2 regions of the Aliivibrio sp. SR45-2 genome follow, and region 2 is predicted to be linked to the other one. Evidence: riboswitches for the same ligand, from Rfam matches in the RefSeq annotation. Region 2 holds a riboswitch; the other holds the start of a gene.
What was found. Region 2 has a riboswitch for thiamine pyrophosphate ahead of thiD (bifunctional hydroxymethylpyrimidine kinase/phosphomethylpyrimidine kinase). Riboswitches for the same ligand answer to the same signal wherever they lie in the genome.
Positions count from the first base shown of each region.

Region 1: linked by a shared signal. The riboswitch ahead of thiB (thiamine ABC transporter substrate binding subunit) and the one ahead of thiD (bifunctional hydroxymethylpyrimidine kinase/phosphomethylpyrimidine kinase) in region 2 are both predicted to bind thiamine pyrophosphate.

Region 1 covers NZ_CAWPRC010000153.1:24,201-31,978, forward strand. Annotated here, with positions in the region: gene thiQ (thiamine ABC transporter ATP-binding protein) at 1-640, opposite strand, end outside; gene thiP (thiamine/thiamine pyrophosphate ABC transporter permease ThiP) at 640-2,250, opposite strand; gene thiB (thiamine ABC transporter substrate binding subunit) at 2,312-3,328, opposite strand; TPP riboswitch at 3,380-3,493, opposite strand; gene AACV33_RS10775 (flavin prenyltransferase UbiX) at 3,533-4,162, opposite strand; gene mpl (UDP-N-acetylmuramate:L-alanyl-gamma-D-glutamyl-meso-diaminopimelate ligase) at 4,164-5,525, opposite strand; gene fbp (class 1 fructose-bisphosphatase) at 5,739-6,749, shown strand; gene rplQ (50S ribosomal protein L17) at 6,813-7,193, opposite strand; gene AACV33_RS10795 (DNA-directed RNA polymerase subunit alpha) at 7,230-7,778, opposite strand, start outside.
Region 2 covers NZ_CAWPRC010000077.1:39,935-47,712, reverse strand. Annotated here, with positions in the region: gene thiM (hydroxyethylthiazole kinase) at 1-488, opposite strand, end outside; gene tenA (thiaminase II) at 543-1,205, opposite strand; gene AACV33_RS03655 (ABC transporter substrate-binding protein) at 1,239-2,186, opposite strand; gene AACV33_RS03650 (ABC transporter permease) at 2,215-3,033, opposite strand; gene AACV33_RS03645 (ABC transporter ATP-binding protein) at 3,026-3,799, opposite strand; gene thiD (bifunctional hydroxymethylpyrimidine kinase/phosphomethylpyrimidine kinase) at 3,799-4,653, opposite strand; TPP riboswitch at 4,754-4,851, opposite strand; gene AACV33_RS03635 (YcjF family protein) at 4,928-5,953, opposite strand; gene AACV33_RS03630 (YcjX family protein) at 5,950-7,347, opposite strand; gene pspC (envelope stress response membrane protein PspC) at 7,483-7,778, opposite strand, start outside.

The sequences.
Region 1 (7,778 bases), on a different contig from region 2:
TTTTGCCATAACTGAGTATTTTATGATGACAAACAAAGGCATAACCTGACGCTAATTCCTTCGCATCTTGTAAGCTATGAGTAACCATTAATACCGTAAGTTGTTGAGTTTTAATCAAGGTTCTGATTAATACAATCATCTCTTCTCGTAACATAGGATCAAGTGCAGAAAACGGCTCATCTAATAACAACACAGGCTTGTTATGGACCAAACAACGAGCTAACGCGACACGCTGCTTTTGGCCTCCAGAAAGTTGCTCAGGTAAACGCAGTAATAGTTCGTCAACACCAACCTGTTGAGCCGCATAAATAACGCATTCTTTTTCTTCATCATTGAGACGAAGATTCGCTTTAATTCCCAATCCAATATTGTCCGCTATCGATAAATGCGCAAACAAATTATGCTCTTGAAATAACATAGACAAAGGGCGCTGATGAGGCGCAAGGGAAAGAACAGAATGGCCGTTAATGGCAATATCACCCAATTCTGGATTAATGAACCCAGCCAATAAGCTAAGCAGTGTACTTTTCCCTGCACCACTAGGCCCAAGAATAGCAACGACTTCACCTTGTTTAACTGACATATCAAACTCAAAAATCTCAGAATGATAGCGATATTTTACATTAGAAAAAGTCAGCATTACACATTCTCTCTTTGTAGATTCTTTGATGAAAAAAGCCATTCAACCGTACTAAACACACCCACACTTAATAAGAGTAAACAAAGTGAAACCACCGCAGCCGCTTCCATTTGATAACTGCCTAATAATTGAAATAAATATAGCGGCAATGTCCTAAAATCCTGACTACCAAAAAGCGCTATCGCACTTAAATCACCCATTGATAAAATAAAAGCAATGGCAAAGGCATGAGCCATCGGTTTTCTTAACCCTCTCCACTCAATTAAGCGAAAACGAGTAAAACCATTAAGTCCTAAACTCGCACACAATAACTGATATTGCTGTGCCATATGCAATAAAGGTTGAGCAAGCGTCTTTATGACGTATGGAAGCGCCATAAGTGCATTGACTAAAATGACGATCCAAATAGCCATACTAAATACATCAGTGATGTTTCTAAGCAACAAAAACAACCCCGTGCTAATAACCAATCCTGGGGTAACTAAAATCATAGTACCAATTAAATCTAATTTATCCGCCAAAAAACGCTGATGATTAAGCCTTAACGCTCGGGTGGTATGAAGCAATAAAACCCCAAAAATCATCGCTAATAGCGCCGCACAGAAAGCAACAATGAATGAATTAGCAAATGCTGACCAAAAAGCACTAGAAGTCATCACCGTAATAACTTCAGAATTTATCCCACTAATAACAACCATGAGTAATGGAGGTAAAATAAACAGAGTAAGTAATATGATCCACCCTTTATCCCACAACTTTTGTCTCTTTGAGTCTTGATAGATAATGGGCTTACCTAGCGTTGCACTGTCAACGGCAATCGACGTAGAAAACCGTTGAATACACAGCGATAATCCTGCGCATAACAACATTTGCCATAACGCTAAAATAGCGCCGGCCTGTAAATCAAAATCAAATTTAATGGCTTGGTAAATAGCAAGTTCAATCGTGGTTGATTTTGGTCCTCCACCTAATGCCATTACGGTTGCAAAACTGGTAAAGCAAAGCATGAACACCAAGCCTGCAACATGCGGAAATTGTTGTTTTACTCTTGGCCATGCAACAACGTTAAATTTATTCCACCCAGTCAATCCTAGATGAGCAGAAAGCTGATGTTGCTCCATCGGTATACTGTCTAATGATTGTAAAAACAAACGAGTTGCAAAAGGATAATTAAAGAATACATGCGCGAGTAAAATGCCATTTAATCCATAAATAGAAAACGGCAATTTACCACCAAAAAATGCAAACACCTTAGCTAAGAGACCGCTGTTTCCATAAATAGCAAGTAAACCAAAAACCCCCACTAACACAGGCAAAACCAAGGTCGTCGCACACAACTTTAATAACAGACCGCGTCCTAAAAAAGAGCGACGAGATAGTGCATATGCTGTCGGAACCGCAAGTACCACACTAAACAACGTAGACAGGGTTGCTTGATAAAAACTAAATTTGGTTATATGAATATAATAAGGATCGGACCAAATTAAACTGACATTGATACTCGGTGACGCGATTAATAATGCACCAATAGCTCCGCCAACAAAAATAACAATCACAGCAGCGATCATATAGCCGGTATAGGGAATGGCATTTAAGGGATTCGTTTTCATCATGTTATCTATCTGTCCCAAAAAGAAACGTACGCATCATACGCTCTTTTCAGTGCATCGATTAAAAGATTAATGCGTGTTGCCATTCGCGAATCCACGACTTTCTTTGTTTCGCAATCTCCGCAGAACTAAATGACAACGCTTTAGTCGGAACCTTAAGGTCTTCAAACCCTTTAGGTAACGTAATATTAGTCACTGGATACATCCAATTTCCCGTTGGCATCGCTGATTGAAATTCCTTACTAAGAATAAAAGCTAAGAACTCATCAGCTAACGCATTATGCTGCGTATTTTTTACTTTCGCCGCCACTTCCACTTGCATGTAATGACCTTCTGAAAAATTAGCCGCTGCAAATCGATCGTCTTTTTCAGCAAGTAAATGGTATGCCGGAGACGTCGTATAAGACAAAACAAGATCAGATTCACCCTCTAAGAACATACTGTAAGCTTCTGACCAGCCTTTAGTGACGGTGACGGTTTTCTTTGCAAGTTGTTTCCATGCTTGAGCAACATCATCCCCATACACCGACTTCATCCATAACAATAAACCTTGGCCCGGTGTAGAGGTTCTTGGATCTTGATAAATAACGGTTAAATCATCTCGTTGTTCTACTAATTCTTTTAGACTCTTAGGTGGGTTCTTTACTTTTTCTTTGTTATATACGAAAGCAAAATAACCATAATCATAAGGAACAAAGGTCTTATCACTCCAACCATTAGGTATCGTCACTGAGTCCGTATTTACATTATGTTCAACCAGTAAACCCGTTACTTTCGCTTCTGCCATTAAATTATTATCGAGCCCTAAAACAATGTCCGCTTTTGAATTTCTCCCTTCTAAACGAAGACGATTCAAAATAGAAACGCCATCATCCAAAGCGACAAGATCAAGATTGCAGCCACACTGTTTTTCGAAAGCCGTTTTAATTGTTGGACCAGGGCCCCAATCGGCAGCAAAAGAATCATAGGTATAGACTGTTAGCGTTTCAGAAGCAGAAGCAGAAAAAGAAGAGAGAGAACTAACAGCTAAAGCGATAGGTAATGTTTTAAGTAGAGGGGATATATAACGTGTTTTCATTATGCGCTCTTTGTCCTTTTGAGCGACACAGGGTTAAGTTGATATACTCGATGAGAATGTCATCTCAATCCCTACGTCAGCATTATCTGATTCAGGTAGTACGGGTTTAAGTAAGCATTATCCAATGTTTACTAATCTCAGCTAGTCGCTCCCCGATGAGAGGCCATATTGTATGTGTGAATGCATTAATGAGCCAGAGGTTTATTAACTCTTCTGACGCTGATCATAACCCCATCGAGGAACAAGTCCCTGTTCTACACCTAGGTGATCCAATATACGAGCGACCATAAAATCGATTAAATCTTCAATCGATTTTGGTTGATGATAAAATCCAGGCGCAGCAGGCATTATCGTTGTCCCCATTTGAGATAGCTTCAACATGTTTTCTAAATGCAATGTAGAAAATGGCGTTTCTCTAACCACCATAATTAACTGACCGCGCTCTTTTAATACCACATCAGCAGCCCGTTCAATCAAATTATCTGAAATACCATGAGCAATAGAAGCGACGCTCCCTGCAGAGCATGGGCATACCACCATTTGTTTTGGTGCTGCCGACCCAGAAGCCACTGGAGAAAACCAATCTTCTTTACCGCACACAATTAACTTATCGGCATCACAACCTAAGTGTTCAACTAAGACCGCTTTCATTGCATCAGGACCACTTGGCAATTTTAAATTATGCTCGGTTGCCATCACAACTCTTGCTGCAGATGAGATAAGAAAATAAACTTGATAATCAGCAGCCAACAAACACTCCAATAGACGTAATCCATAAGGGGCACCAGAGGCACCAGTCATTGCTAAGGTGATTGTTTTCTGTTTTTTATACATCCTAAATAGCCTTTTGCTCTAATGCTGATAGTAATTTACCGTGAATGCCTTCAAAGCCACCATTACTCATGACTAGAATTTGATCACCTTCTTTTGCTTCAGCCACAATCATATCAACAAAAGCGTTAATCTCATGATGAGTATAGGCGGGTTGAACACATTGTTTAGCGACATCATCAACGGACCAAGAAATATTATCAGGTTGGAAAAGATACACCGAATCTGCGGCATGAAGCGAACCGGCTAAGGTGTCTTTATGAACCCCTAGTTTCATCGTACTAGAGCGAGGTTCTAATACTGCGATAATTTTATTATCACCCACTTTATTACGTAAACCGCTTAACGTTAGATCAATTGCAGTAGGGTGATGAGCAAAATCGTCATATACCGTAACCCCATTAACCTCACCTTTAAACTCTAATCGACGCTTAGTATTGATAAAGGAGCCCAATGCTTCACAAGCTAAATCTGGGGTAACGCCTACATGGCGAGCCGAAGCTACGACCATAAGAGCATTACTTACATTATGATCACCGACTAAATTCCAGTTTACCTGCCCAACATTTTCATCATTGAAATAAACGTCAAATTGGCTGCCGTCTTTCTTAAGTTTACTCGCTTTCCATTCTCCTTCTTCACCCGTAAATTCAATCTCACTCCAACATCCTTGCTCTAGTACTTCAGCTAAGGGTTTATCTTGTTTAGGGGCAAAAATACGACCACTACTAGGCACCGTTCTTATAAGATGATGGAACTGACGTTGAATTGCAGCAAGATCATCAAAAATATCAGCATGATCAAATTCCAGATTATTTAATACTAACGTTCGTGGACGGTAATGAACAAACTTAGAACGCTTGTCAAAAAAAGCACTGTCATATTCATCGGCTTCAACCACAAAAAACATGCTTTCACCTAATCGTGCCGATTCCCCAAAGTTACCAAGTACACCACCGACGAGAAAACCAGGTTTATATCCACACTCTTCTAAGACCCAGGCTAGCATGCTTGATGTCGTCGTCTTACCATGAGTTCCTGCAACAGCCAGTACCCAGCGATCTTGTAATAGGAACTCTTGCAACCATTGAGGTCCTGAAGTGTATTTTAAATTTTTATCTAAAACATACTCCACACATGGGTTACCACGACTCATCGCATTCCCAATGACAACAAGGTCTGGCGCAGGATCTAACTGACTAGGATCAAAGCCTTCAATGATCTCAATACCTTGAGATTCTAATAACGTACTCATTGGAGGGTAAACGTTCGCATCACTACCTGTAACCTTATGTCCAAGTTGACGAGCTAAAGTTGCGGCTCCTCCCATGAAGGTGCCACAGATGCCAAGGATATGAATATGCATAATAAAAACCGTCTTATATTAAATTAAGTGAGTAATCCCGTTCTCGAGTTACTTCAATACTCTTAAAAAGTTCTGTGCTATAGAATGAATTACAGTAAACAGTAACACAACCATTATAAAGATAAATTGCACTCGTTTTATATTGGATTATAAATTGTAACTGACCCCATCCACCGTTGATATCTAATAACATGAGAATAAAAGGAATAACCCATGTCAGAAATAAGAACTTTAGGTGAGTTTATCGTCGCTAAACAGCACGATTTCCCTCATGCAAGTGGAGAGTTGTCATCATTAATCGGTTCCATTAAATTGGCAGCCAAAATAGTAAACCGAGAAATAAATAAAGCAGGGCTGGTTGATATTACAGGGGCTTCTGGTGATGAAAATATTCAAGGTGAACAACAACAAAAATTAGATATCTACGCCAATGATAAATTTAAAGCCGCATTAGAGAATCGAGACCAAGTGTGTGGCGTCGCAAGTGAAGAGGAAGATGAAGCAGTTGCGTTTAATAAGGAACTGAATAAAAACGCAAAGTATGTCGTGTTAATGGATCCATTGGATGGTTCTTCAAATATCGATGTTAATGTTTCTGTCGGTACTATTTTCTCCATTTATCGTCGTATTTCACCAATTGGCTCACCGGCAACCGAAGAAGATTTTCTACAGCCAGGAAATAAACAAGTTGCTGCTGGTTATATTATTTATGGTTCTTCTACCATGCTGGTTTATACCACAGGGAACGGAGTTCACGGCTTTACTTACGATCCATCTCTTGGTGTCTTCTGTTTATCTCATGAAGACATGAAAATCCCACAAGATGGTAATATATACTCCATTAATGAAGGGAATTACATACGTTTCCCTGAAGGAGTGAAGCAATATTTAAAATATTGCCAAGAAATAAAACCTGCGGAAAATCGCCCATATACATCACGTTATATCGGATCTCTCGTTGCTGATTTCCATCGTAATCTACTAAAGGGAGGGATTTATCTGTACCCAAGTACTCAAGCTTACCCAAATGGAAAATTAAGATTACTTTATGAATGTAATCCAATGGCAATGTTAATTGAAGAGGCGGGAGGAAAAGCGACAAGTGGAGAAGAACGGATCTTAGATATTACTCCGACCGAATTACATCAACGTGTACCTTTCTTTGTTGGTTCAATCAATATGGTCGATAAAGTACAAAATTTTCTTGATGAATGGCAAGATTAACAATATTTAGATACAAAAAAACCGAGTCCTAAGACTCGGTTTTTTATTGAAACTACTTACTAATTACTCAGCTGCAGCTTCTACTTCTGGGCGATCTACAAGCTCAATGTATGCCATTGGAGCTTTATCACCTGTACGGAAACCGCACTTCAGAATACGAGTATAACCACCAGCACGTTGTGCAAAGCGTGGACCTAACTCGGTAAATAGTTTTGCTACAACTTCGTTATCACGAGTGCGAGCAAATGCTAGACGACGGTTAGCAACACTGTCTGTCTTAGCTAATGTAATCAAAGGCTCAACTACACGGCGAAGCTCTTTTGCTTTTGGTACAGTCGTCTTGATAATCTCGTGACGAACCAAAGAGCAAGCCATATTGCTAAACATAGCTTTACGGTGGCTGCTGTTGCGGTTGAGTTGACGACCACTCTTACGATGGCGCATGACCTAATCCTTCTAACTAGATAATTAGTGAACTGATTAATCTTCAGCGATAGACGCTGGTGGCCAGTTCTCTAGGCGCATGCCTAAAGAAAGACCACGTGAAGCTAGAACATCTTTAATTTCAGTTAAAGATTTCTTACCAAGGTTTGGAGTTTTAAGTAACTCAACCTCAGTGCGCTGCACCAGATCACCAATGTAGTGAATCGCTTCTGCTTTCAAACAGTTAGCAGAGCGAACCGTTAGTTCAAGATCGTCTACAGGACGCAGTAGGATCGGATCGAACTCTGGCTTTTCTTCTTTTTCTTCAGGAACTCGTACATCACGAAGATCTACAAATGCATCCAATTGTTCAGCTAAAATTGTAGCTGCACGACGGATAGCTTCCTCAGGATCAAGCGTACCATTCGTTTCCATATCGATAACGAGTTTGTCTAAGTCAGTACGTTGCTCTACACGTGCCGCTTCAACCGCATAAGATATTTTATCTACTGGGCTATAAGTTGCATCGACAAGCAAACGACCGATTGGACGCTCATCTTCTTCAGTATGGATACGAGCTGTTGACGGTACATAGCCGCGACCACG
Region 2 (7,778 bases):
TACTGCTGCGCAACATAACAAGCCGCACCTAATGCAGAATCACTGCTGTCTAATGCATCTACGCCTTTGCTCTGCGCGTTCTCACCAGCTAATGCGATGATTTCAGAAGCGTTGCCTCGAATAATCAGTGTATTCGCGGCTTCTGCAATTTGACGCGCGGTTTGGGTACGAAGTTGACTTGCACCACATCCCACCGGATCAAGCACCACCACTTTATTATTAAGGTTTGCTTGCTCTACCGCGAAATGCATTCTTGGTGTCCATACGCTGTCTAATGTACCGATGTTGATCACCAAGGCACCAGAGAAACTCATCATCTCTGCCATTTCTTGTTGGCTGTGCGCCATGATTGGTGAAGCACCTAGCGCCAATAAAGCATTCGCTGTGTTATTCATCACAACATAGTTGGTAATATTCACAACTAATGGCTTTTTCTCACGTAATATCGCTAATGCGTCAATAATCTTTTGCGTGTTCATGACCGTCATTTTTCTTCCTTAATTCGTTCGCTTATTCATTAATTGAGTACTAATCATCAACAATTAGGCTTCATCTAATCCTTGCTGCCAAAACGCCACTTCCATACGAGTCGCCGTTTTAAAAATATGACACAAACGCTGCCCACGCTGGCTATCAAGATCGATATCGACAAGCAATTCATCTAGCTGTGTAATGCTTTTTTGTACGCCTGATTGAAACTCTTCACCACCATACATCTTGATCCAATTCGCATACGGATTGCCTTCAAGCTTAGTTGATTCTCTTGCTAGTAGCTGCGCGCCAATCACACCATAACCAATCGAACACGGTGCTAATGCTGCGTATAAATCAATGACATCACCAGACATACCGGTATCTAATACAAATCGAGTGTAAGCTACCGTGCCAAAGGCCTCTGGCTCTGCTTCCATCTCTACTTCTGACACGCCCCACTCACCACAATAAGTCACATGGTGTCCAATTTCTGAACTCAATAATGCTTGTACACTCGGTAACGCCATTCGCATTTCCGCTAACGTTCTCGCTTTATAAATCGCTAAGGCATACGCTCTGGTGTACTGCTTTAAAAACAGGAAGTCTTGTTTTAAATAATGTAGAAATGACGAATGCGCCAACTCTCCAAGCGCTAATTGTTGAACGAAGCTGTGCTCGGTGTATTCGGTCCACTCGTTTTGACACGCTTGAATTAAATCTTGATGATTCATACTGGTTCTCTAAAAATAAACAGGGAAAATGGATTACAACACCGGCACAAAATCTTGTGCTTTAGGTTGTGTTTTTATGATCTTATGCTTGAACATAAACTCAGAGAAACGATTGTAGCGCTCTAAATCAACCGCTGATGGACGCAAAGCAAAACGCGTTAACGTGTCATTCCATGCGCGTTTATTTAATTCATTGTTTAGAGTGTCTGGCGCGTAAGAAACAAAGGTTTTCCACGATTCATCAGGGTGATTCACAATAAATTGTGTCGCTTTTTCGATAGCGTGATTAAATTTCTTTAGCGCATCGGCATCGTATGTTTTGGCATTAGCCACAAAAACAAGCTCATCATACGAGGGCACACCATGCTCTTCTGGGAAAAACGATTTCGCTTTATAGCCTTCTAATGCCAATTGATTGGTTTCAAAATTACGTAATCCTCCCCAAATAGCATCCACTTTTCCTGAAGCTAAAGACGACGATAATGCCCAGCCTACATTGATGATTTTAACCTCAGAGAAATCAACACCTTCTGTATTTAGCATCGTTCCTATCGTAGCGTCTTCATTACCCGCAATCGCAATACCAATCTTCTTGCCTTTCAAATCAGCTAAAGAATTTATCTTGCCGTTATCAAGTACCATTAAGGTATTTAATGGCGTGGCGATAAGGGTTGCCGAACGAATTAACGGTAAACCTGCCGCTACATCAATCGTTAAACTGGTTTGGTAAGAAATGGCTAAATCAATGTTATTTGCCGCCACTAATTTCGCCGGCATGCTTGGATCGGCGGGTTCTTGAATCGTCACATTTAGGCCTTCCTCTTTGAAATAGCCTTTTTGTTGTGCGATAACCACTGGCCCATGGTTCGGATTTACAAACCAATCCAACATTAATGTCATCGCTTTATCTTCCGCGCTTGCCATCATGGAGTAGCTTAAAATAAGAAGAGCCATCGCCCCTTTAATTACCATTTTATTCATTATCGTTGAGTCCTTTTTTATTATGAATTTATTTATCGTGTTGCCACGGTATGAGTTTTTGAATCAATACATCCGCAAGAAAATACAAGCTGACGGATAACGCGGCGAGAATGAATAACGCAGCAAACATTTCATCTATCATCATTCGAGCATTCGCTTGCAGCATTAAATAACCTAGCCCTTCGCTTGACCCTACCCATTCACCAACGACTGCACCAATAGGCGCGACAACAACAGCAACACGGATACCCGACGCTAAGGCAGGTAAAGCCGCAGGTAAGCGAACGTATTTTAATAATTGCCATTTTGATGCCCCCATCGTGTGGGCTAAATCAAGATAACCACTTGGGGTATTTCGCAGCCCGTCATAACAACAGGTAGTCACAGGGAAAAAGATAATTAATGCCGCCATCACGACCTTTGATGCGATGCCATAACCCAACCACAACATCAGAATAGGCGCGATAGCAAAAACAGGGATCGCTTGGCTCGCAATTAAAATTGGCAATAACCAACGTCGAAGTGGATCAAACAACAGCATTTGAAGGGCAAATAACAACCCCATAGAAAGACCCAAGCCAAGACCAAGCAAGATCTCTTGAGCCGTTATCCATGAATGAGAAAGTAGCACATCGTATCGTTGTATTAATTTAGTAAAGACAGCCAATGGACTAGGTAAAATGAAGCTTGGTAAAGCAAAAACTATTACGATGAATTGCCATAATCCCAGAATAACCACCGCACTGATTAAGATTCTTATCATGGATTTCACGCTTTGTAGCATTGGTTTTGGCGTTACCTTTCCTATCGTTGCTGATGTCGAATTTATAAGGAATGATTTAGACATAATCGACCTCTAAGGTATCAATTATTTGTTGTTGAAGTGCAGCTAACTCCGCATCAATCTTTCGAGGTATCTGCGTACTAGGAACAGGTAAAGAGACCGCTGAAGCAGGTTGTCCTTGCATGATATAAACCACATCACTCAGTCTTAACGCTTCTTGTGGATCATGCGTGATCAATAAAACAGTTTTATCTGCTAGCACTTGAGCAGCAAGATCTTGCAGGCGATAACGAGTGACGGCATCTAGTGCAGAAAAGGGTTCATCCATTAATACCATTGGTTTGTCTTGCATTAATGTTCGAGCTAACGCCACACGCTGACGCATCCCGCCCGATAATTGTGACGGCATCGCAAACGCATGCTCTGTTAATCCAACTAACTCTAAAAGTTCATGCGCTCTGTGTTTATCCGAATTCGGTTTCGTTGAATTAAAGCGAGAGTTCGTTACAAACTTGTCGGCAAAGCAGACGTTATCTATTACGTTTAGCCACGGCATCAATAAATCTTGTTGCGCCATGTACGCAATATTGCCTTCTAATGCGTCTACGCCATCAATCGAAACATCCCCTGACCACACCACTTTATCGGTCAATAATCCGGCGAGATAACGCAATATCGACGTTTTTCCACAGCCACTCTTTCCTAATATGGCGGTCCATTTTCCTTTAGGAATCGTCATGTTTAGATTGAAAATAATAGGGTATTCGCTGTCTTTATATTGTAACGCCCCATTAGAAATGACGGCACCAATGCGATTATTCATCCCCATTACTCTGGAGTATGTAAAGCAAAAAAGTGATTCACAGGCCCATGTCCCTGACCAATATTCAGTTCATCGGCATGGATAATGGCTTGAGTAATGTATTGCTTACCTAATGCTACCGCAGCCAGTAGTTCATGACCTTGCGCTAAATACGAAGCAATCGCTGACGATAATGTACAGCCCGTGCCGTGTGTATTGCGAGTTTCAATTCGAGGTGTCGATAAACGTTCTATGGAATCAGATAAAATCAGTAAATCGGTACTGTTTTCATTCTTTTCTAAATGCCCGCCTTTCAGTAAGACTGATTTAGCACCTAATTGACGAAGTTCATCAATCATTGCAGTCATTTCAACTTCACTTTCGGGAACTTTAGCATTAATGAGTGCCGCCGCTTCAGGTAGGTTTGGCGTGATAACATCGGCAAGGGGAAGCAGTTCAGATTTAAGGCTTTCAATAGCAGAGGATTGCAGAAGAAGATCACCACTGGTTGCAACCATCACAGGATCAACCACTAAATAACGCGGTGTGTATTGCTTTATTTTTTTCGCAACAGAGCGGATGATATCAGAATCACTTAACATGCCGACTTTAACGGCGATAACATTCAAATCAGAGAAAACAGCATCCAGTTGCTGCTCAACAAATTCACTGCTGATTGGATAAATGCCCGTCACGCCTTGCGTATTTTGAGCCGTTAATGCGGTAATAACAGAACACGCATAACTGCCGGTTGCAGAAATCGCTTTAATGTCGGCTTGGATCCCTGCTGCGCCACCACTGTCAGACCCAGCAATGGTTAATACAATCGGTGTTGTTACAGATAATGTCGATAAAAGTGCGGTAGTGTGTAACGAAGGCATACTTATTTTCCCTAACTAACGGTCAGGAAAAACAGTCACATGAGATAAAGATACCGAGTAGGTGCTATCTCATTAAAAGAAATCGATCAGAGAGATCGTTTCAAGAAGACCATTAGTTCCCTACGTCAGTACTAACTGAATCAGGTTCAACGGGTTCGCTATTGCGATCTCAGCCTATTGGCTCCCCGACTAATGCCGTCATACTATCACTAATCGATTTGTAAATAGTATGCTTTTTTATGGGAATGCTAACTAGAGTTAACTAATTCTCAACCTATGAATTAAGTTTGGATACTAATTGAGCAACAATGGTTTTACGCATATCAGAAAGCTTAGGCGCTTCTCCGGCTTGCCATGGCAATGGACGCATTAGATTCATGGTTCTTAATCCAAAACGTGCCGTTAATAAACCAATCCCTAACCCCTGTGCTGCTCTGGTTGATAACTTACCGGCAAGGCCCGTTGATAACATATCAACACCAACGTCCGTCACCATTTCTGTTGCTCCGGCAAACGCCATGTTTTGCAGAACCATTTTAAACAAACGTAAACGGCCCCAATAGCCAAGTTCGACCCCATAAACTTGAGAAACTTGTTCGATTAATCGAATATTACGCCACGCTACTAATAACATATCCACCACAGCTAATGGACTTAATGCCACCATTAACGCTGATTCACCAGCATGCTTGCTGATTAAGGCTTTTGCTCGTTTATCTTGCTCGACCACAACCATGCTGTCGTACATTTCAAACACTTCAGCGTTGTTATGATGTGATTCAATGCTGTTCTGCCAACGAGAAAACTCGGCAGTATGAGTGGTTAGCCCTTTTTTAGCTAACGTTTCACAGAACGGTTTTGCTTGCCCAATACCATTGCCTTCCATCAATTCAGTGGCTTGATGTTGGATCTCGGCACGGTTTTTAAGTTTACGTAGCGTCCATAGTTCACGACCAATGGCCGTCACCCCCATTAACGCCGCTAAACTGATTAATCCCGCCCAACCCAATGATAAGAAATCGGCGGTTTGAATCGCGGTAATAACATGATCAACACTTTGCCATACTGTTAATCCAAGGAATCCACCAATCAGTATTTTAATACTCCAATGGGTTTTCTTTTTCACTAATGGCGTTTCAATATCAAGATCATCCAATTCACTTTCTTCTTCAATGGCTTGAGGAATAAAAGTTTGTGTTTCTTCGAACAGTTTTTGAGTATTCAGCGATTCTGTTGTCTGCTCATTTTCTGTAAATTGAGGCTCAGATTGAAATACGCGCTGTTTTTTTAATTCACTCATACTAATTTGTCTCCTAATAAAAACTGCATCGCCTTATCCATACGGATATGTTGTAGCGGTTTGTCAGTCTCACTTTCTAACGGTTGAAAACTCATGAAATTAAAAGGTTTTGTTTCCCAATACGCTTTACTTGGAATACGTTTAGGCACCTCACCCGGAAACATCATCATCGGTGTTTGATCGGCGGTGACCCCTGATATTGCAGAAAACAATTCACCGTCGTCCTCAATCATTCCCGCGGTGGTTGCTTGAATTGAGGCAATGCTCATGCACTCCATTTTAATGCCTTCGTAAGCGGTTTCTTGCCATGTTTGGTGGATCATTTGTTGCAACAGCGACACCATATTTGGGTGCTGTTCAGGCGTAACGTGATCTGCTTTGGTGGCAGCAAACAACACTTTATCTATCTTTGGTGAAAACAGACGTTTAAGCATTGAACTTTTGCCATACTGGAAACTACGCATCAACTGATCGACAGCCTGACGCATATCATTAAATGATTGTTCACCCGCATTTAACGGCTGTAAGCAGTCAACCAATACAATTTGACGATCAAAATGTCTAAAATGCTCGTTATAAAACTTTTTCACTACATGTTGTTGGTAGTGCTGATAACGTTTTTTAAGCACGGCGATATTTGAATCTTTCTTCGCTTTTGCCAACTCTTCTTCTGTGTATTTATGCAAAAACATAAAAGGAAAGAATTGCAAAACAGGCGCGCCTGCTAACTCACCCGGTAAAACGAATCGCCCCGGTTGCACCCAATGTAATCCTTTTGAATCCTTACAGGTATGAAGATATTGAGTAAACGCATCCGCAATATGCGCGAGCTGTTTTTCATCAACAGGCGCAAGAGGATCAAGCTGCTGAGCTTCTTTTAACCATTCTTCAGAAAGCACTTTTCTATGCCCAGTTAAATTCGCCTGCTGTTGCTTAGACCACTCAATATAATCCATATCTAATAACGGTAAATCCAATAACCATTCACCCGGATAATCGACAATATCCACATACAATGTTGCATTGTCTTTAAGGTGTTTTAGTATGCCTGATTTAGGTTTAAATTTGATGGCTAAACGAAGTTCACTCACATCACGAGTAGGCTCTGGCCATGTTGGTGGTTCTGATAATAATGACGCCATACCATCATCATAAGTGAAGCTTGGAATGGATAAGTTTGATTGCGGTATGCGTTTCGCCCCAATCATGCGACCTTCACGAGTCACTGACAATAAAGGCAACTTATCGCTTGAACCCGCATGCAAACATTGATTAACCAAAGAGGTAATAAATGCCGTCTTACCTGCGCGCGATAGCCCTGTAACCGCCAATTTGACGTGGCGATCCATGCTTCGGTTAACTAATTTATTCATTTCTTTGGTTAATCTGCTCATTCATATTTCTCTCTTTTCTATAAACAACAAATGGAGTGTACAGAACTGATTCTGAACACCCCATGAACAAGATAGTAATCCTATGTGTCATATCAATCTACATAAGTTATTGACTGCTCTTGTTAATTAATCCAATTATAGGTTTCGAAATTCACGGCGAACCTTGTATTCAGAAGACGTAACATAGCCTTCCATTCGACGAATTTTCTCTTCCATTCTCGCCATGTCTTTATCCACACGCTTAATTACTTCTGATGGCGATTGACCTGCTTGCCATGGCTTACTTTTTACCGTGTGCTCACGCTTTTCTTCTGTTCGGTAGTACATTTCAACCGGTGCTTTATCTAAAAAAAGCATGGCTGCAAAATAGGCTAACATCACCAGAAAACCAGCACTAAACAAGGCGGCTGAGACGACTAATATACGTACTA